4 regions of the Streptomyces kanamyceticus genome follow, and region 2 is predicted to be linked to each of the others. Evidence: riboswitches for the same ligand, from Rfam matches in the RefSeq annotation. Region 2 holds a riboswitch; each other region holds the start of a gene.
The links. Region 2 has a riboswitch for cyclic di-AMP ahead of CP970_RS25775 (LysM peptidoglycan-binding domain-containing protein). Riboswitches for the same ligand answer to the same signal wherever they lie in the genome.

Region 1 (5,173 bases), 670 kb from region 2:
AGCCGATGATCGTCGCGGGGTGCGCGCTGCGGACCGTCGGCTTCGGGGCGCTCGCCTTCGCCGACACCCTGCCGGTGCTGATCGCCGCGTCGGTGGCGACCGGGCTCGCGGGGGCGCTCTTCAATCCGGCGGTACGGGCGTACGTCGCCGCGGAGGCGGGGCCGCCCGAGCGCCGTGTGGAGGCGTTCGCGCTGTTCAACGTCTTCTACCAGACGGGCATCCTGCTCGGGCCGCTCGTCGGACTCGCCCTGACCGGGTTCGACTTCCGGCTGACCTGCGCGGTGGCCGCCGTGCTGTTCGCGGGGCTCTCGGTGGTCCAGGTGCTCAGACTGCCCGCGCGACGGCGGGCCGAGGACGCGGCGAAGAGCGGCGAGGGCGGCCAGTGGCGCGTGGTCCTCGGCAACCGGACCTTCTGGCTCTTCTCGCTGGCCATGACCGGGTCGTACGTCCTGTCCTTCCAGGTCTATCTCGCGCTGCCGCTGTCCGTGGAGCGGCTGCTCGGCGAGGGCACCGCGGGCACCGTCGCGACCAGTTCGCTCTTCGTGGTGTCCGGGCTCGTCGCGCTGCTCGGGCAGCTGCGGATCACCGACTGGTGCCGGCGCACCTGGACGCGCGAGCAGTGCCTGGTCGCCGGGCTCGGCCTGATGGGCGCCGCGTTCCTGCCACCCGCGCTCGGCGGCTCCCGGTACGTCGGGGTCGCGGGCCTGCTGCTGTGCGCGGCGGCGCTCGCCGCGGCGACCGCCGTGCTCTACCCCTTCGAGATGGACACCGTCGTCTCGCTCGCGGGGGACCGCTGGGTGGCCACGCACTACGGCCTCTACAACACCGTCTGCGGCATCGGCATCACCGCGGGCAACCTCGGCATGGGCGCCCTGCTCGACGCCACCCGTGACCTGCCCGCACTGCCCTGGCTGGTCCTGGCCGCCCTTGGCGCGTGCTGCGCGGTGGCGCTGCGCGGCCTCGCCCGGACGGGGCGGCTCGCGCCGGTCCCCGCGGTGACCGGCGCCTAGCGCGGGCGTAACCCGGTCGGCCCACACCAGGTCGCACCCTCACCGCGCTGCGGGAAGCCTGAGTGCAGCGCGGTGAGGTGCTGGGCGCACAGTCGGCGGGAGAGCGAGCGGTGGGGCAGCGAGGAGGACGCGACGGTGGCCGTGGGGGGAGACGCGCCGACCGGATCGACGACAGCGGCGCCACCGCGCACGAGGGGACCTTCGTGCGGGCGCTGCCCGTCCTGCTGCTGGTCGTCGGAGTGGCGTACGACGCGCTGACACCGCCCGAATTCACCGCGGCGCCCCTGTTCACCGCGGCCCCGCTGATCGCCGCGCCCTTCTACTCGCTGCTCAACACCGTCCTGACCGGCGCGGCGGCGTCGGTCGCCGTCCTGCTCCTGCACTACGGAAACTCGTCCGACAGCACGGTCGAGACGGTCACCGAGCTGATCACCGTGATGACGGTCGCGGGGCTCGCGATCGTCATCAACCGCGTGGTGCGCCGCGGCAACGCCAGGCTCGCCACCGCGCGCTCCATCTCGGAGGCCACCCAGCGCGCCGTCCTGCCCGAACCGGATCCGCGCATCGGCGGCCTGGACATCGCGGCACGGTACGAGGCCGCGCAGGCCGACGCGTTCATCGGCGGGGACCTCTACGCGGTGCAGGACACCCCGCACGGCGTACGGCTCATCGTCGGCGACGTACGGGGCAAGGGCATGGGCGCGGTCGCCGCCGTCGCCGTGGTCATCGGCGCCTTCCGGGAGGCCGCCGAGCAGGAGGCCACGCTGGAGGCGGTGGCGCAGCGCCTGGAGCGCGCCCTCGCGCGGGAGGGCACCCGGCGCGAAGGGCTCGACGCGTTCGAGGGGTTCACCACCGCGGTCCTCGGCGAGATCCGGCACGGCGAAGGCGTCGTACGCCTCATCAACCGCGGCCACCCGGCGCCGCTGCTGCTGCGCGGGGACGGTCGCCTCTGCGTGCTCTCGGCGAGCGAGCCCGCGCTGCCGCTCGGCATGGGCGATCTGGGTACCTGGCCGGACCGGGCGGACGAGTCGGAGTTCCCGCCCGGCGCGACGCTGCTCTTCTACACGGACGGCCTCTCCGAGGCGCGTGACGTGGCGGGCGTCTTCTACGATCCCGCGGACCGGCTCGGCGGCCGGATCTTCCCGGGCCAGGACGGTCCGCACGTGCTGCTGGCCACGCTCGTGCAGGAGGTGCGGCGGCATACCGGGGGCGGGGCGACGGACGACATGGCGCTGCTCGCGGTGCGGCGGCCCGGCGTACGGCAGGGGGAGGTCACCGACGGTGAGTGAAGCGCACCCCTCCGCATAACAACTGACGTACTGTCAAGTGAATGTGAAGTTCCGGTGTGGGCGGATCCGGGGTCAACTCGCCCCGTTCCTCACCCCCGTGTCCCGTTAAGTACGGGCCAAGAGCGTTAACGATCAGTCGGAACGGCTTGGAATCCGCCCCCGCTGTCTATTAACGTTCGATAACGCAGCGCGGTCGTCCCAGCCGTCACTAGAGGCGGCTCCGTGCGCACGCGCCTAATCCCGCAAGGGAGCCGGGGAACCACCAACTTGGGGTGAATCGGGCCTCTGTGCATCCGTGCCAGATGTCCGTAGGAGACCTTCCTGCTCCGAACCCGTCAGCTAACCCGGTAGGCGAGAAGGAAGGAAAGGAGTGCGCCCCCGTGGCGTCCAACCGCCCTGCCCCCCAAGCCCCGTATGTGCCGAATGACGACGACTTCGGTGGATACGACCAGGATTCCTGGGAGGAGTGGAACCCCACCGAGGAGTCCATTCGTCCCGTCCGCGGCAGGCACCGTGTGCACAAGAAGGGCGGCGGGCTCGCCCGCAGCTCCACCGTTCTCGGCGTCGGTGTCATAGCCGCGGTCGGCGCGGGCGGCATCGCCACCGCGCAGGGCGGCAAGCCGCCGGTCGCGATATCCATGCCCGACCTGCCGGGCGTCGGAGCCGTCGCCGACTCGCTTCCCGATGCCAAGTCCCTGCCGGGCGTGGGCTCCTTGATGTCCGACGACTCGTCGGACTCCTCGGACGCGAGCGCCCGCACCGCCGCCGCGCCGCTCACCGCCGCCGGTGTCAGCACCACCGACGCCGAGCAGGGCACCACCGACGCGGGCGAGGCACTGCGCTCCCGCATCATGAAGCAGGCCGAGAACCAGCAGCACCAGGCGGACGACGCGGTGCGCGCCGAGGCCGAGCAGGCCGCCGCCAAGAAGGCCGCCGAAGAGGCCGCCGCCCAGCAGAAGGCGGCCGAGAAGGACGTGGCGGCCAAGGCCGCCGCCAAGAAGAAGAAGGAAGAGGCGGCCCGCAAGGCCAAGGCGGAGGCCGAGCGCCTGGCGAAGCTCGCCAAGAGCTACGTGATCCCCACCTCCTCGTACACGCTGACCTCGCACTTCGGCGACTCCGGCTCCATGTGGTCCTCCGGGCACCACACCGGCCTCGACTTCGCGGCGCCGACCGGCACGCCGCTCAAGGCCGTGCACACCGGCACCGTCAAGGAGGCGGGCTGGGCGGGCGCGTACGGCTACCGCACCGTCCTCGAACTCGAGGACGGCACGGAGATCTGGTACTGCCACCAGTCCTCGCTCAACGTCAGCGCGGGCCAGAAGGTCTCCACCGGCGACGTCATCGGCCGCGTCGGCGCGACCGGCAACGTGACGGGGCCGCACCTCCACATGGAGGTCCACACGGCCGACGGCACGGGGATCGACCCGCTGGGCTGGCTGCAGGGCAAGGGCCTGAACCCCTGACGTACGGCTGGAACTTCTGACGTACCGCTGGAACTTCTGACGTACCGCTGGAACCCCTGACGCGCCACCAGAACTCCGGTGGTCCTGGCGACAACCCCCCGACGCCAGGGCCGCCGGTTTGGTGGGCCCTACACGGAATTCCGTTTCCGGTGGGCGCGTTGAGCAGCACATGACTTCTCTTCGCACACTCGGCGCCTCCGACCTAGAGGTCTTCCCGCTCTCCCTGGGCGGCAACGTCTTCGGCTGGACCGCCGACCGGACCGCGTCCTTCGCGGTCATGGACGCCTACGCCGCGGCGGGCGGCAACTTCATCGACACCGCCGACGCGTACACGGCCTGGATCGACGGCAACGAGGGCGGCGAGTCCGAGACCCTCATCGGCGAGTGGCTCGCCGAGCGCGGCAACCGCGCCGACATCGTCGTGGCCACCAAGGTCGGCGCCCACCCCGAGTACAAGGGCCTGTCCGCCGACACCATCAAGAGGGCCGCCGACGCGTCCCTGCGACGCCTCGGCACCGACTACATCGACCTCTACTACACGCACTTCGACGACACGTCCGTGCCCGTGGAGGAGATCATCGGAGCCCTCGACGAGCTGGTGCGGGCGGGCAAGGTGCGGGCGATCGCCGCCTCGAACATCAGCCCGGAGCGGCTCCAGGAGTCCCTCGACCTCTCCGACCGCGAGGGCCTCGCGCGCTACGTCGCGCTGCAGCCGCACTACAACCTCGTCTCCCGCGACACCTACGAAGGCCGCCTCCAGGAGGTCGCCTCGCGCTCCGGCCTCGCCGCCGTCCCCTACTTCGCGCTCGCCGCGGGCTTCCTCACCGGCAAGTACCGCCCGGGCGTCAAGGTCGAGAGCGCCCGCAGCGGACGCGCCGAGCAGTACGTCGGCACCGAGCGCGGCGACCGCGTCCTGACCGCGCTCGACGAGATCGCCCGGACGCACGGCGTCCAGGTCCCCTCGGTGGCGCTCGCCTGGCTCGCGGCCCAGCCCACCGTGGCCGCACCGATCGCCTCCGCGCGCACGCTCGAACAGCTGCCCGCGCTGCTCGCGGTGGCGGACCTGGAACTGACGGCGGCCGAGCTCGCGACGCTGACGGCGGCTTCCGCCTGACGCGGCAGGTGCGTCAGGAGCGGTAGGGGTTGTACGCGGGGTAGCCGTACGCCGGGTAGGGCCCCGGCTGCCCGTACGGGGCGTGGCTGTAGGGGGCGTACGGCATCGGCATCACCGGCAGCATGACGGGCGCTGGTGGTGCCGTGGCCCGCGCGGCGTACGCCAGTGAGGGCCTGGCCAGCTCGCGCCGCTCCCAGAGCTGTTCGAGCAGCTCCCGCTCCCGTACGACGAAGTCGGCCCCGGCCCGGCCGCTCCTGCCCCGGTGCCGCAGGCGCGCGAGCGACGTCGCGTACGCCT
Region 2 (5,173 bases):
GCGCGCCTTCTCGTCGCGCAGCCTCTCGACGTCCTCGTGACGCTCGGCCTTCTGCCTGCGCAGGTCGTCGATCTCGGCGCGCTGCGAGACGTACTGCCTTATCGGGTACGCGAGCGCGACGACGAGGGAGCAGAGCACGAGCGCGAGGAGCGCCGCGCGTCCGGTGAGGCGGGAGCGGCGGGCCTGGCGCTTGGTCTGGGAGCGGTAGACCCGCTCGGCGGTCTGCTCGCCGAGCAGCCGCAGGCGGGTCGCGGTGGAGAACCGGTCCTTGGTCCCGGCCTTGGCCATGGTTCCGCCTCCCCAGAGCAGCGCGTAAACGTACGTACGTCCCCGCACACGGTACGGGACCGGGTGCGGGGACGCTTCGCTTCGCTACGCCTTTGCTCTCTATTCAATTCCTTGGATGCAAAGCACGTAACTACGTGCCTACGAGAGCTCAGCCCTTGAAGCGCGGGAAGGCGCTGCGACCGGCGTAGACGGCCGCGTCGTCGAGGATCTCCTCGATGCGGAGCAGCTGGTTGTACTTGGCGACGCGGTCCGAGCGGGCCGGGGCGCCGGTCTTGATCTGACCGCAGTTCACCGCGACCGCGAGGTCGGCGATGGTGACGTCCTCGGTCTCGCCGGAGCGGTGGGACATCATGCACTTGAAGCCGTTGCGCTGGGCCATCTCGACGGCGTCCAGGGTCTCGGTCAGCGAACCGATCTGGTTGACCTTGACGAGCAGGGCGTTGGCGGAGCCCTCCTCGATGCCGCGGGCCAGGCGCTCCGGGTTGGTGACGAAGAGGTCGTCGCCGACGATCTGGACCTTGTCGCCCAGGCGCTCGGTGATGACGTTCCAGCCGGCCCAGTCGTCCTCGTACAGCGGGTCCTCGATGGAGACCAGCGGGTACGCGGAGACGAGCTCCTCGTAGTACTCGGTCATCTCGGCGGCCGAGCGGGACTTGCCCTCGAACTCGTACTTGCCGTCCTTGTAGAACTCGGACGCGGCGACGTCGAGCGCGAGGCCGATCTGCTCGCCGGGCACGTAACCGGCCTGCTTGATGGCCTCGATGATGAGGTCGAGCGCGGCGCGGTTCGACTCCAGGTTCGGGGCGAAGCCGCCCTCGTCGCCCAGGCCGGTGGAGAGGCCCTTGGTCTTGAGGACCTTCTTGAGCGTGTGGTAGACCTCGGCGCCCCAGCGAAGGGCCTCGGAGAAGGACTCCGCGCCGATCGGGGCGATCATGAACTCCTGGATGTCGACGTTGGAGTCGGCGTGCGACCCACCGTTCAGGATGTTCATCATCGGGACGGGCAGCAGGTGCGCGTTCGGGCCGCCGAGGTAGCGGAACAGCGGCAGGTCGCTGGCCTCGGAGGCGGCGTGCGCGACGGCGAGGGAGACGCCGAGGATGGCGTTGGCGCCGAGCGAGCCCTTGTTGTCGGTGGCGTCCAGGTCGAACATGGCCTGGTCGATCAGGCGCTGCTCGGTGGCGTCGTAGCCGACGAGCTCCGGGCCGATCTGCTCGATGACGGCGAGGACGGCCTTCTCGACACCCTTGCCCTGGTAACGGTTGGGGTCACCGTCACGGAGTTCGATGGCCTCGAAGGCACCGGTGGAGGCACCGGACGGAACGGCGGCACGACCCGTGCTGCCGTCGTCGAGGCCGACCTCGACCTCGACCGTGGGGTTGCCTCGGGAGTCCAGGATTTCCCGGGCTACGACGACGTCGATGGACGGCACGAGCATCTCCTTCTGGGATGTGACGCATTTACGCGGGGCCGCTTCAGCCCTGCGTCTCACGAGCCTAACGGGCTCCGGGGCTTCGGCCAGCCGACCGCCCGTCCCGTGGGACGGGCGAGGGCCCAAATACCCGGGAAACAGGACGGAAGCCCGCGTTCCTACTGACCGGTAGCTCGCTAGGGGCGAACACGGCCGAGGCCGGGCACGGGGGTGGCGGCGGGGCGGCGGCACCCGGACATGGCCCCGCCCCGGTGCGTACGGGGGATACGCGCACCGGGGCGGGGAGCCCGTGGGGACGGGGTGGGTGGCCGTGCGTCCGCCGAGGCACGGCCGGGCCGGGCCCTTGAGCGGGGCCCTGCCGAGAGGCCTTGGCTGACTAGCTGAGGTGCAGCTGCTGGCCGGGGTAGATGAAGTCGGCGTCGTCGATGATGTCGCCGTTGAGCTTGTAGACCTTCTGCCAGCCGCCCTTGACCTTGTGCGACTCGGCGATCTTGGACAGGGTGTCGCCGGACTCGACCTTGTACTCGCCGTCGCCCTTCTTGACCGTCTTGCCGGTCGGGGTCTCGACGGTCTTCTTCTTCGTGGTCTCGGTCTGCGGCGCGGGCTGCGGCTTCGGCGCGGCCTGCTGCTGCGGGGCGGCCTGCTGCTGCGTCTTCTGCGGCTGCGGCTTGGCCTGCTGCTGCGGGGCCTGCTGCTGCGAGCCGCCGCCACCGTTGTACGCGGCACCGGAGAGACCGACGCCACAGCTCGGCCAGGCACCCTTGCCCTGGCCCGCGAGGACCTTCTCGGCGATCTCGATCTGCTGGGCCTTGGAGGCCTTGTCGGCGGTCGGCGCGTACTTCGTACCGCCGTACGCGGCCCAGGTGGACGGCGAGAACTGCACGCCGCCCTGGTAGCCGTTGCCGGTGTTGATGGACCAGTTGCCGCCGGACTCGCACTGGGCGACGGCGTCCCACTCGGCGCCGGTGGCGGCGGAGGCCGAACCAGCGGCCATCAGCGGGGCCGCCACGGCGGCACCGGTGACACCGGCGAGCGTGACGACACGGGTGGCCTTGGACGGGCGGCGGTGCTTGCCCTTGCTGGAAAACAGCATGAGTTGATCCCCTCACCGACGCCTGCGAGGTGAGCTGTCGGGTTCGGGCCAGTGAAGTTGCCCGGCCGCACTTCCTTGAGTGCGACTTAACCCCTAGCCGTTTCCCTCCGTCTCACGACCGCTCAGCCTGTCGGCTGCTCGGCCCTTCAACGGTCGGTCCCGGCACTTACCTTGGGTCCCCCGCTCCTGCCTACGGCGCTCAAAGCGACGACTGTTCCCGTCCGGCCGTTGGCAGGATTCGGCGTACCGACCGGCGGGGCCCACCAGTGGCGAGCGGTGACGACCGTAGACATGCGATCGCCGGAATTTCAAAGACGATCAGGGCTTCTGAGACCCATCTCTCACTCGCGCCAAACCGGACATACGACGCGAAGACCCCGCCCGACTCTTCGTCAACTTCCCTTACTTTTCGCCCAAATCGAGGCTCTGACCGGGGAGAATGAGGTCCGGGTCACCGCCGACGGTCCTCTTGTTCTCGGCGTAGAGCGTGGGCCAGCCGCCGTCGACGTCGAGGTCGTCCGCGATCACCGAGAGGCTGTCGCCGGAGCGGACCGTGTACGTCCCGTCGGCCGTCTTTCCGGAGCGGTCGCCGCCGCGCGAGGCGTGCCGTCCCGTGCGGTCCTTGCCGTCGCCTCCGGAGGGCCGCTCGTCGGCGCTGTCGCCTCGGTGGCGGCCGGGGGCGGAGTCGTCGGAGGGGGCGGTGGAGTCCTCGGGCGCGGGCGAAGTGGCGTCCTTCTCTCCGGACTTGCCGGAGTCGTCGGAGTCGCCCTTGCCGTCCGTCTCGCCCTTGCCGTCTTCGCCGCCCTTGTCCGGCTTGTCGTGACCCTTGTCTCCCGACGCGTCGGTCGGGTCGGAGGAGTCGGAGGGGTCAGCGGAGTCAGACGGGTCGGCCGAGTCCGAGGGCTTCCCCGAAGGCTCCTCGGAGGGCTTGCCCGAGGGCTTCTCGCCGTTCTTGCCCTTACCGCTGCCCTTCCCGTCGGATCCGCTCGGCCCCGAGGGGTCCGCGGAGTCCGAGGGAGCGGGCGTCATCGGCGCACCCGGGTCCACGTCGGCGGCCGCGCCGTCGTCGGTGAGACCCGCGATCGGGGCGCAACTCGGCCAGGCCGCCGGGCCCTGGTCGTCGAGAACCTTCTCGGCGACGGCGATCTGCTGCGACTTGGACGCCTGGTCGGCGCTCGACGCGTAGTCGAGGCCGCCGTAGTTCTCCCACATCTCCTGGGAGAACTGGATCCCGCCGTAATACCCGTTGCCCGGGTTGGCGCTCCACGAGCCGCCGCTCTCGCACTCGGCGAGCTTGTCCCACGTCGCGGTGTCGGCGGCGCTCGCGCTGGTGGCGCCGAGCAGCGGGATGGCGATGGCGGATCCGGTGACTCCTGCCGCGACGATGAGGGCCGGGGCTTGGCGGGGGCGTCGGTGACGACCATTGCCGGAGAGCATGCGGTTGCCTTTCACGAGACTATTGCGGCGACTGGGGCACCGGGTGCCCGAGTCGACGTGAACGTAGTCGCACTCGAACGCTTGTCACAAGTCGATGCAGCGGAGATCACGTGAAAGTCACAGTCTTGACAGACCGTCAGCTGAGGCTCAGTCGAACACCGTTCTCTGTGCGGCTGCGAACTCCACGGGCAACGTCCGCAGTCCCCGCATGATGAGCCCGCCACGCCACCGCAAATCGGCAGGATCCACCGCGAGTTGCAGGTCGGGAAGTCGGCGCAGCAGTGTCGCGAGGGCGGTCTGGCCCTCCAGACGGGCGAGCGGGGCGCCCAGGCAGTAGTGGATTCCGTGCCCGTATCCGAGGTGCTGGTTGTCACGCCGGGACAGATCGAGGGTGTCGGGGTCGTCGAACCGAGCGGGGTCGCGGTCAGCGGCCGCGAGCACCACCAGGACGGGATCGCCCGCGGCGATGTCCTGCCCGCCGACGGTCAGCGCCTCGGTGGCGAACCGCCACGTGGCGAGCTCGACGGGCCCGTCGAAGCGCAGCAGTTCCTCCACACCGGTCTCCAGGAGCGCCGTGTCCCCCTCTTCCAGCGCCCGCTGCAGCCGCTCGCGCTGCTCGGGGTGGGTCAGCAGCGCGTACATGCCGTTGCCGATGAGGTTGACGGTCGTCTCGAACCCGGCGAAGAGCAGGATGAAGGCCATCGCCGCTGCCTCGTTCTCCGTGAGGTGCTCGCCGTGGTCGGAGGCACGGATGAGACCGGAGATGAGGTCGTCGCCCGGGTCGAGGCGCTTGCGGTGGATCAGCTCGGCGAGATAGCCGCGCATCTTCTTCACGGACCGGGCGACACCGCCCCGCGGCCCTCCCCCGTGCCGGATCATCATGCCCGCCCAGTCGCGGAAGTCGTCCTGGTCCTCGCGCGGGACGC
Region 3 (5,173 bases), 3.2 Mb from region 2:
GCCTGGGCGCCCAGGGCGGCGAGGAGATCGTGCTCGCCTCCGACGCCGAGGGCGCGGACGCCGCCCTCGACCGCCTGGCGAAGCTCGTCGCCGAGGGCCTCGAGGAGCTCCCGGAGACGGTCTAGGACACGTTCCACGAAACACGTCGATGGGGTCACCCGGAATTCCGGGTGACCCCATCGACGTATTCCCCATCAATGCATGCGCGGGGAAACAAAAAGACAAAGAGGGAAAGGGGAAAGGGCCTCTTTTTGGGCCTCTCTTTGCGTACGTCTTGTATACGGCGCCCGTGTTAATTCGGGAGCGCCGCCGTGTTTACGGCAGGTTGCACTTCGCTCACACCGTCGCCCCGCACCGGTGGGCGCAATCGGTACGCGCCCTTCGCCCGCTCCACGTGCGCCGCGGTCAGCGCCCTGGCGCGCTCCGCGTCCCCGCGGGACACCGCGTCGACGATCGCCGCCCGCTCGGACCACGACTCCGGAGAGGCCGCCCGGGCCTCCACGACGTACATCCAGTCGACCTTGCGCCGCAGCTGGGTGAGCAGCACGCCGATGCCGGGGCCGCCGGACGCCTGGGCGAGCGTCTCGTGGAACCAGCCCACCAGCGAGCGCAGATCCTCCCCCTGCCCGCGCCGTGAGCGGTCCTGGCCGAGCCTGACCAGGCCGCGAAGGACCTTGAGGTGCGCCTCGGTGCGGTGCTGCGCCGCGCGCGCCGCCGCGAGCGGTTCCAGCAGCGCCCGGACCTCCAGGAGGTCGGCGGCCTCCCGCCCGGTGGGCTCGGCCACGCACGCGCCCGCGTGCCTGCGGGTCACCACGAAACCCTCCGCCTCCAGGGTGCGCAGCGCCTCGCGCACGGGAACGCGCGATACTCCGTAGCGTCGCGCGAGGAGTTCCTCGGTGAGCCGGCCGCCCCGTTCATGGACGCCGGAGACGATGTCGTCCCGGATGGCCGTGCAGACCGATTGCGCGGGAATGCGCATGACCCAACCTCCGCCTTAATCCCCGCGAAACGCGGTCGATTGACGCTCGCCCGTCGACTCTATTGCAGGGCGCGGTGATTTCCGACGGCGGGCCGAAATTCATGGATGCCTTTTGGCCAAGACGAAAGCCCCGGCTCCAGTGGAGCCGGGGCTTTCGGTGCGTCGCGGAGGGGGCGGGTCAGACGTTGACGCCGTGCCCGCGCAGGTACGCGATGGGGTCCATGTCCGAGCCGTAGTCGGCGCCGGTGCGGGCCTCGAAGTGGAGGTGGGGGCCACTGGAGTTGCCGGTGGAGCCCGAGAGGCCGATCTGCTGGCCCGGGGTGACCGTCTGGCCGACGGTGACGCCGAGGGACGACATGTGGCCGTACTGGGTGTACGTGCCGTCGTTCATCTTGATGACCACGTTGTTGCCGTAGGCGCCGCCCCAGCCGGCCTCGACGACGGTGCCGGAGCCGACCGCGTGGACCGAGGTGCCGGACGCGGCGTGGAAGTCGATGCCGGTGTGGCTGCCGGAGGACCACATGGCGCCACCGGTCTGGTAGCCCGTGGAGACGTACGAGCCGGAGATCGGGGCGACGAAGGTGTTCAGGCGCTTGCGCTCGGCCTCGCGGGCGGCGCGCTCCTTGGCCTCGCGCTCCTCCTTGGCCTTGGCCTTCGCCTTGGCCTCGGCCTTGCGCTTCTCCTCGGCGGCCTGCTTCTTGGCGGCCTCTTCGGCCTTCTTCGCGGCAGCGGCGTCGTCGGCGGCCTGCTTCTGCGCGGCGGCCTGGGCGTCGACGCTCTCGGCGAGCGAGTCGCCCACGGAGATGGCCTGGGTGAGGCCGGTGTGCTCGACGGCGGCGTCTTCGGCGGCGAGCGCCGGAGCGGCCAGGCCTCCGATGACACCGGTGGTGGTGAGCGCGGCGACGCCCGCTACGTTCGCGGTGGTACGCGTGAGGCGGCTCGGACGACGGTGCTTCCCGGTGGCACGGGTGAACGCCATGAAGCGGCTGATCCTTTCCTTCCTTCTCGCCTACCGGGTTAGCTGACGGGTTCGGAGCAGGAAGGTCTCCTACGAGTTCCTCGCCTCGCGGCAAGGTTCCCGATTCACCCCAGGGGACGTGTGGGTCCCCGGCTCCCCTGGCTCGCGCCGTACGGGGACTCGGCGATGACTGTCCGGTGCCGCGGATGCGACGTACTGCGTGACGGACAGCCGGATTGAAGCTAAACGGACCGTCTTTCAATCGACAAACAGAACTAGCTTTTTGTAGCGCACGCCACAGGGCAGACAGGCAACCTCCATATGAATTCGGACATATGGGGACCCCAGCGGCCACTTCGGCCACCGGGGTCCCGATATGTCCTGACTGCCCCTCAGCTCGTGACGACGGTCACTTCGCCGATCCCGAGCGCCCTGACGGGCTCCTCGATCTCCTCGGCGTCGCCGACGAGGATCGTCACCAGGCGGTCCTCCGGGAAGGCGTTCACGACGGCCGCGGTGGCCTCCACGGTGCCGGTGGCGGCGAGCTGCCGGTACAGCTGCGCCTGGAAGTCGTCCGGCAGGTGCTGCTCGACCTGGTCGGCGAGCGTGGCCGCCACGGAGGACGCCATCTCGTACTTGAGCGGGGCCACGCCCACCAGGTTCTGCACGGCCACGTCACGCTCGGCGTCCGTGAGGCCCTCGGCGGCCAGCGTGCGCAGCACCTTCCAGAGGTCGTCGAGCGCGGGTCCGGTGGACGCCGTGTCGACCGAGCCGCTGATGGCGAGCATCGCCGCACCCGAGCCGTCCGGCGCGGAACGCAGCACCTGGCCGAACGCCCGTACGCCGTAGGTGTATCCCTTCTCCTCGCGCAGGACGCGGTCCAGGCGCGAGGTGAGGGTGCCGCCCAGGCAGTACGTACCGAGCACCTGGGCGGGCCAGACGCGGTCGTGCCGGTCGGCGCCGATGCGGCCGATCAGGAGCTGCGTCTGCACCGCGCCGGGGCGGTGCACGATCACGACGCGGCCGGTGTCGTCGGCGGTCACCGGGGGCACCGGACGCGGCTGGGCCGTGTCGCCGGTCCAGGCGCCGACGGTGTCGGCGAGGACGGCGTCCAGATCCGTCCCCGTGAGGTCGCCGACGATGACGAAGGTGGCCGTCGCGGGCCGGACGTGCTTCTCGTAGAAGGCGCGCACGGCCGCCGAGTCGATGGCCGCGACCGTCTCCTCGGTGCCCTGGCGCGGCCGCGACATGCGCGAGGTCGCGGGGAAGAGCTGCCGGGAGAGCTCCTTGGCGGCGCGGCGGGCCGGGTTGGCCGCCTCGTGCGGGATCTCGTCCAGGCGGTTGGCCACCAGGCGCTCGATCTCGCTGTCCGCGAAGGCCGGGGCGCGCAACGCGTCGGCGAGCAGGCCGAGCGCCTTCGGGAGCCGGGAGACCGGGACTTCGAGCGACACGCGTACGCCCGGGTGGTCGGCGTGCGCGTCGAGCGTGGCGCCACAGCGGTCGAGCTCGGCGGCGAACTCCTCGGCGGAGTGCTTGTCGGTGCCCTCGTTGAAGGCCCTCGCCATGATCGTGGCGACGCCGTCGAGGCCCGCGGGCTCGGCCTCGAGAGGCGCTTCGAGGTGGATCTCGACGGCGACCACCTGCTGGCCGGGGCGGTGGCAGCGCAGCACCGTGAGGCCGTTGGTGAGGGTGCCGCGCTCGGGCGCGGGGAAGGCCCAGGGCTTGGCGGTGCCCGCCTGGGGTTGCGCGTGGAACTGCATCGTCGCGGCCTCGGTCACTTCGCCGCCTCCTCGTCGTCTGCGTCGGCGTCGGCGCCGTCTTCGGGGGTCACCGGCTCGTACACGAGCACCGCGCGGTTGTCGGGGCGCAGGCGGGCCTTGGCGATCTCCTGGACCTCCTCGGCGGTCACCTCGAGAACGCGCCCGACGGCGGTCAGGGCGAGCTGCGGGTCACCGAACAGGACGGCGTACCTGCACAGTTCGTCGGCGCGGCCCGCGACCGTGCCGAGCCGGTCGAGCCACTCGCGCTCCAACTGCGCCTGAGCGCGCTCCATCTCCTCCGGAGTGGGGCCCTCCGCGGCGAAGCGGGCGAGCTCGTCGTCGACGGCGGCCTCGATCACCGGCACCTCGACGTCTCCGGAGGTCTTCACGTCCAGCCAGCCGAGCGAGGGCGCCCCGGCGAGCCGCAGCAGGCCGAATCCCGCCGCGACCGCCGTACGGTCACGGCGCACCAGGCGGTTGTAGAGCCGCGACGACTCGCCGCTGCCGAGGACGGTGAGCGCCAGGTCCGCCGCGTCGCACGCGCGCGTGCCGTCCTCCGGCAGCCGGTAGGCGGCCATCAGGGCGCGGGCCGGGACCTCCTCTTCGACGACCTCGCGCAGCTGCTCGCCGATGCGCTCGGGCAGGGAGCCGTCGCGCGGCGGCTGCTTGCCGTCGTGCGAGGGGATCGACCCGAAGTACTTCTCGACCCAGGCGAGCGTCTGCTCCGGGTCGATGTCGCCGACTACGGAGAGGACGGCGTTGTTGGGCGCGTAGTACGTACGGAAGAAGTCGCGGGCGTCTTCCAGGGTGGCCGCGTCCAGGTCGGCCATGGAGCCGATCGGCGTGTGGTGGTACGGATGGCCCTCCGGGTACGAGAGAGCGGTCAGCTTCTCGAACGCCGTGCCGTACGGAACGTTGTCGTAGCGCTGTCGGCGCTCGTTCTTGACGACGTCGCGCTGGTTTTCCATGGACTCTTCGTCGAGCGCGGAGAGCAGCGAGCCCATCCGGTCGGCCTCAAGCCACAGGGCCAGCTCCAGCTGGTGGGCCGGCATCGTCTCGAAGTAGTTGGTGCGCTCGAAGCTCGTGGTGCCGTTGAGCGAACCGCCCGCTCCCTGCACCAGCTCGAAGTGGCCATTGCCGTGCACCTGCTGGGAACCCTGGAACATGAGGTGCTCGAAGAGGTGCGCGAGGCCGGTTCGCCCCTTGACCTCGTGACGGGAACCGACGTCGTACCAGAGGCAGACCGCGGCGACCGGGGTCAGGTGGTCCTCGGAGAGCACCACGCGCAGGCCGTTGGCCAGCCGGTGCTCGGTCGCTGTCAGCCCGCCGGAGCCGGCCTCGGCTGTGGCCGTGTGACCCATGGGCATGTACGTCCCTTCGATCGCTGAAACATTGCTGGTTCTGCCAGTCCTGACACTGTATGCAAGCGTGCCGACACCTGAGGAAGTTCCCGGTCCGCCCACGGCGTAGTCGACG
Region 4 (5,173 bases), 1.9 Mb from region 2:
GGCGATGGTGACGGCCGTGCGGGCGGTGTTGCCGCTGAGCGAGCGCTGCTTGGGCTTGCGGTGCGCTGACACGGAGAGAGGCTCCTTACGTGTCCGGCGGCGGCCCGCACAGGGGGAGCGGACCGCCGCCGGTTCCTCGGCGGTGGTGGCCGACTGCCGCCCCGGGTCCGGGCGGCGGTGGGGAGTCGGTCACCTGGTCCAGGACGCTAAACCTGACCGTCACGGCCTGGTGAGGGATTGCACGTAACTGAGAAATGTGAGCGACGCGGTGACTGAATGTGACCGTGCAAATCACTCTTTAACATCCACTTCGCGTGGCTCTGTGACCGATGCGACGTTTGTTCCCTGACAGCCTGCGTGACGGTGATAAGGGACCGGCCGTGTGGGGTGGAACAGGCCCCGGTTAGGCTCCGGCTCATGGACGTACTCATCCATCTCTTCGTCGGCCTGCACATCATCGGCATCGCCTCGCTCCTGGGCGGCTTCCTGACCCAGATGAAGCAGATGGGCCAGGGCACCGCCCGCTTCAGCCCCGCGATGCTGCACGGCGCGCTGACCATGCTCGTCACCGGTGTCGTCCTGGTCGGCCTGAACCAGGCGGACGACAACCCGGTCAACAACCTCAAGATCGGCATCAAGATGGCCGTGCTGATCGTGATCCTCGCGCTGGTCTATGTGAAGCGGGACGAGGAGAAGGTCGACAAGGGGATGTTCGGGGCGGTGGGTCTGCTGACCGTGGCGAACATCTTCATCGCGGTGCTCTGGACCTGAGTTTTCCGCTCTCTACGCGCGCGTGGCCCGCATCCCCTGGAGGATGCGGGCCACGCGCGCGTAGTCAGGCCGTCACGCGGGGCGCACCACGCTGTGGATCGGCATGTAGTAGATCGACTCGACGCGGACGTTCGCGCCCGGCTTCGGGGCGTGGATCATCTTGCCGTTGCCGATGTAGATCCCGACGTGGCTGATGTCGTCGTAGAAGAAGACCAGGTCACCGGGTTTGGCGTCGGCCGTCTTCACCGTCGTGCCGACCTTCACCTGGTCCCACGTGGTGCGCGGCAGGGAGATCCCGGCGGCCTTCCACGCGTCCTGGGTGAGTCCGGAGCAGTCGTAGGAGTCGGGGCCCGTGGCGCCCCAGACGTACGGCTTGCCGATCTGGGCCTCGGCGAAGTCGATCACCTTCGCGGCCTTGGTGGCGTAGCTGCCGTCCGTACTCCCGGAGCCGGAGCCGGAGCCGGAACCTGAGCCCGATCCGGTGCCCGAGCCCGAGCCGGAACCAGAGCCCTCGCCCTCGCCCTGGCCCTCGTTCTTCTCCTTCTGCGCCGCCTCTTCCGCCTTGCGCTTGCGCTCCGCCTCCGCGACCTGCTTGCGGGCCAGCTCGTCGGCCTTGCGCTTGGCCGCCTGCTCCTTCTTGCGCTCGATCGCCGCGAGCCTGGCCTTCTCCTCGGCGGTCAGCTCAGACAGGAGCGTGCGGGCCTCGCCCAGCTTCTTCTGGACGGTCCGCTTGCTCGTCCTGAGGTCGTCGCGCGAGTCGGTCAGCGTCTTGAGGCTCTTCGCCGCCTTCGTGCGCTGCTTCGTCGCCGAGGCCTGCTCGGTCTGGTAGTCGTCGACCGCCTTCTTCTGGCGCTCGGTGAGCCGGTTCGACAGGTGGTTCTGGTCGAAGTAGCCCTGCGGGTCGTTGGCGAGCATCATCGTCGCCGTCTGCGAGATGGCACCGGTGCGGTACTGCGCGGCGGCGAAGGAGCCGAGCTCCTGGCGGGCCGCGTTCAGCTTCTCGGTGCGCTTGGCCACGTCGTCCAGGAGGTGGTCGACCTTCTTGCGCTGCTTGTCGGTCTTCTCCTTGGACGAGTTGTACTTCTGGGTGGCCACGCCCGCCTGGTGGTAGAGGTCGTCGACCTTCTTCTGCACTTCTTCGAGGCTGGGCTTCGTCGGCGCGGAGGGGGCCGCCTGCGCGCTCTGTGACAGGAGCGCCACGGAGGTGAGGGCGGCCGTGGTGATGCCGATGGCGGGGGCCGTGCGTTTTCCGGCTGTCCGGGTCCGCGGCTTGCGGTGCGACGCCAAGAGAGGCGACTCCTTCCGTAGACCGCCTACCGGGTTAGCTGTCGGGTTCGGGCGGGTGGTCCGGAAGGTTGCCCTACAGCCCCGTACTTCGTACTTGCCTCGTACTCCGTACGGGACCGATTCACCCCAAGGTCTTGGTGGGTCCCCGGCTCCGAGCATGTCGGACTCGGCGTAGGCCACCCGTTCCCGGCGGGGTTCGCCGGTGGGGGGACGTGCGGCCCGCGCAGCACGCTAGCCAACTCGTGTGGCCCGTGTGAAGGTTGATGTTCGATATGCCCGATACATTTTCGTGACTTTTCGAAGCTCCTGATGTGGGCATGACGCGCGGGAGCGGAGCGTGATCGCCCCGGGGCGGACCGTCATCGGCGGGAGGTGGCCGGAACCCGGGGCGGGTTGTCAGTGGGGCCGCCTAGACTCGGGAGGCGATGAGCAGCCTCTTTGATGACAGCTTCCTGGCGGACCTGCAGCCCTCTCGGGCCGCGGACGAAGAGCCCCCGCCGCCGCCCGAGGACACCACTCCGGAGCCCATTCCGGACGATCTGTTCGACGGGAAGTTCGACGCGCCCATGACCCGGGACGCGCACTACCGCGGTGGTGCCCCGCGCCCGGTCATCGACCCGGCGGCGCTTCTCGACGGCCTCAACGAGAACCAGCGCGCGGCGGTCGTGCACGCGGGCTCCCCGCTGCTCATCGTCGCCGGTGCCGGTTCCGGCAAGACCCGCGTGCTGACCCACCGCATCGCGTACCTCCTCGCCGAGCGCGGTGCGCACCCCGGCCAGATCCTCGCGATCACCTTCACGAACAAGGCCGCGGGCGAGATGAAGGAGCGCGTCGAGCAGCTCGTCGGACCGCGGGCGAACGCGATGTGGGTGTCGACGTTCCACAGCGCCTGCGTCCGCATCCTGCGCCGCGAGTACAAGAAGCTGGGCTTCACGTCCTCCTTCTCGATCTACGACGCCGCGGACTCCAAGCGTCTGATGGCCCTGGTCTGTCGCGACCTGGACGTCGACCCGAAGAAGTTCCCGCCGAAGTCCTTCAGCGCCAAGGTCTCGAACCTGAAGAACGAGCTGATCGACGAGGAGGACTTCGCAGCCCAGGCCGCCGACGGCTTCGAGAAGACCCTCGCCCAGGCCTACGCGATGTACCAGTCCCGCCTCCGCGAGGCGAACGCACTGGACTTCGACGACCTGATCATGACGACGGTCCACCTCCTGCGCGCTTTCCCCGACGTCGCCGAGCACTACAGGCGCCGCTTCCGGCACGTCATGGTCGACGAGTACCAGGACACCAACCACGCGCAGTACGCCCTGGTGCGCGAGCTGGTCGGTCCCTCCGGAGGCGAGGGTGACGACCCCGGCGAGCTCTGCGTGGTGGGTGACGCGGACCAGTCCATCTACGCCTTCCGCGGCGCCACCATCCGTAACATCCTCCAGTTCGAGGAGGACTACACGGACGCGACGACGATCCTCCTGGAGCAGAACTACCGCTCCACGCAGACGATCCTGACCGCCGCGAACGCGGTCATCGAGCGGAACGAGAGCCGCCGCCCGAAGAACCTGTGGACCAACCAGGGCGCGGGCGCGCGCATCACGGGGTACGTCGCCGACACCGAGCACGACGAGGCGCAGTTCGTCGCCGACGAGATCGACCGCCTCACCGACGCGGGCGACGCGAAGGCCGGCGACGTCGCGATCTTCTACCGCACCAACGCTCAGTCCCGTGTCTTCGAAGAGATCTTCATCCGCGTCGGCCTGCCCTACAAGGTCGTCGGCGGCGTGCGCTTCTACGAGCGCAAGGAGGTCAGGGACGTCCTCGCGTACCTGCGCGTGCTCGCCAACCCCGAGGACGCGGTGCCGCTGCGGCGCATCCTCAACGTTCCCAAGCGAGGCATCGGCGACCGCGCGGAAGCGATGATCGACGCGCTGTCGCAGCGCGAGAAGATCTCCTTCCCGCAGGCGCTGCGCCGCGTCGACGAGGCGTACGGAATGGCGGCCCGGTCGACCAACGCCGTCAGGCGTTTCAACACGCTGATGGAGGAGCTGCGGACCATCGTCGAGTCCGGCGCGGGCCCTGCGGTCGTCCTGGAGGCCGTGCTCGAACGGACCGGCTATCTCGCCGAGTTGCAGGCGTCCACCGACCCGCAGGACGAGACGCGCATCGAGAACCTTCAGGAACTCGCCGCTGTGGCGCTGGAGTTCGAGCAGGAGAGCGGTCAGGCCGCTGAGTCCGCTGACGCCGCAGAGGGCGCCGAGGGCACGGCGGACGCAGAGGGAGCAGCGGGCGAGGAGGACGCGGCTGGTGCCGCGACCGCCGGTTCGCTCTCCGACTTCCTGGAGCGCGTCGCCCTCGTCGCCGACTCCGACCAGATCCCGGACGAGGAGGACGACGGCTCCGGAGTCATCACCTTGATGACACTGCACACCGCCAAGGGCCTCGAATTCCCCGTGGTGTTCCTGACCGGCATGGAGGACGGCGTCTTCCCGCACATGCGCTCGCTGGGGCAGGTCAAGGAGCTGGAGGAGGAGCGGCGTCTTGCGTACGTGGGCATTACGCGCGCGCGTGAGCGGCTCTATCTGACGCGGTCCTCGATGCGCAGCGCCTGGGGCCAGCCCTCGTACAACCCGCCGTCGCGCTTCCTGGAGGAGATCCCGGACGCCCACCTGGACTGGAAGCGGACGGGCTCCATCGGCGCCCCGGCGTCGTCTGGCTCGTCAGGTCCGGCCGGTGGCATCGCCTCGTCGCTGTCCTCGGCGCGGTCGCGCTCCGGGGGCGCGCAGGGATTCGCCACGCGCCGTGCCACGGAGAAGCCGGTGGTCTCGCTCGCGATCGGCGACCGGGTCACGCACGACCAGTTCGGCCTCGGGACCGTGGTCGGCGTCAAGGGATCGGGTGCGAACGCCGAGGCGACGGTGGACTTCGGAGAGCCCAAGCCGAAGCGGCTGCTGCTGAGGTACGCGCCGGTGGAGAAGCTCTAGGGACCCCTAGGGGTCCCTAGGGGCCTTCGGGGATCTACGGACTGTGGTCCCGTGGGGTCGGTTGACCCCGCGGGACGACGGCGCTCGCTGCCTACGTCGGGTCGAGGCCGTGGCTGCGCAGCCACGGCAGCGGGTCGATC

Region 1: it holds a riboswitch for cyclic di-AMP, as region 2 does, so the genes downstream of both, CP970_RS22800 (M23 family metallopeptidase) here and CP970_RS25775 (LysM peptidoglycan-binding domain-containing protein) in region 2, are expected to answer to the same signal.
Region 3: it holds a riboswitch for cyclic di-AMP, as region 2 does, so the genes downstream of both, CP970_RS10935 (M23 family metallopeptidase) here and CP970_RS25775 (LysM peptidoglycan-binding domain-containing protein) in region 2, are expected to answer to the same signal.
Region 4: it holds a riboswitch for cyclic di-AMP, as region 2 does, so the genes downstream of both, CP970_RS16710 (C40 family peptidase) here and CP970_RS25775 (LysM peptidoglycan-binding domain-containing protein) in region 2, are expected to answer to the same signal.

What each region holds. Positions count from the first base shown of each region.
Region 1 covers NZ_CP023699.1:5,333,668-5,338,840, forward strand. The annotation lists gene CP970_RS22790 (MFS transporter) at 1-1,010, shown strand, start outside; gene CP970_RS22795 (PP2C family protein-serine/threonine phosphatase) at 1,121-2,299, shown strand; cyclic di-AMP (ydaO/yuaA leader) riboswitch at 2,521-2,668, shown strand; gene CP970_RS22800 (M23 family metallopeptidase) at 2,680-3,762, shown strand; gene CP970_RS22805 (aldo/keto reductase) at 3,932-4,876, shown strand; gene CP970_RS22810 (PrsW family intramembrane metalloprotease) at 4,890-5,173, opposite strand, start outside.
Region 2 covers NZ_CP023699.1:6,000,247-6,005,419, reverse strand. The annotation lists gene CP970_RS25785 (FtsB family cell division protein) at 1-288, opposite strand, end outside; gene eno (phosphopyruvate hydratase) at 437-1,723, opposite strand; gene CP970_RS25775 (LysM peptidoglycan-binding domain-containing protein) at 2,094-2,810, opposite strand; cyclic di-AMP (ydaO/yuaA leader) riboswitch at 2,815-3,018, opposite strand; gene CP970_RS25770 (transglycosylase family protein) at 3,213-4,247, opposite strand; gene CP970_RS25765 (cytochrome P450 family protein) at 4,395-5,173, opposite strand, start outside.
Region 3 covers NZ_CP023699.1:2,760,005-2,765,177, forward strand. The annotation lists gene CP970_RS10925 (HPr family phosphocarrier protein) at 1-125, shown strand, start outside; gene CP970_RS10930 (GntR family transcriptional regulator) at 293-979, opposite strand; gene CP970_RS10935 (M23 family metallopeptidase) at 1,158-1,958, opposite strand; cyclic di-AMP (ydaO/yuaA leader) riboswitch at 1,972-2,133, opposite strand; gene CP970_RS10940 (M16 family metallopeptidase) at 2,330-3,715, opposite strand; gene CP970_RS10945 (M16 family metallopeptidase) at 3,712-5,064, opposite strand.
Region 4 covers NZ_CP023699.1:4,067,272-4,072,444, reverse strand. The annotation lists gene CP970_RS16720 (C40 family peptidase) at 1-72, opposite strand, end outside; gene CP970_RS16715 (hypothetical protein) at 418-771, shown strand; gene CP970_RS16710 (C40 family peptidase) at 844-2,058, opposite strand; cyclic di-AMP (ydaO/yuaA leader) riboswitch at 2,067-2,240, opposite strand; gene pcrA (DNA helicase PcrA) at 2,484-5,033, shown strand; gene CP970_RS16700 (M23 family metallopeptidase) at 5,125-5,173, opposite strand, start outside.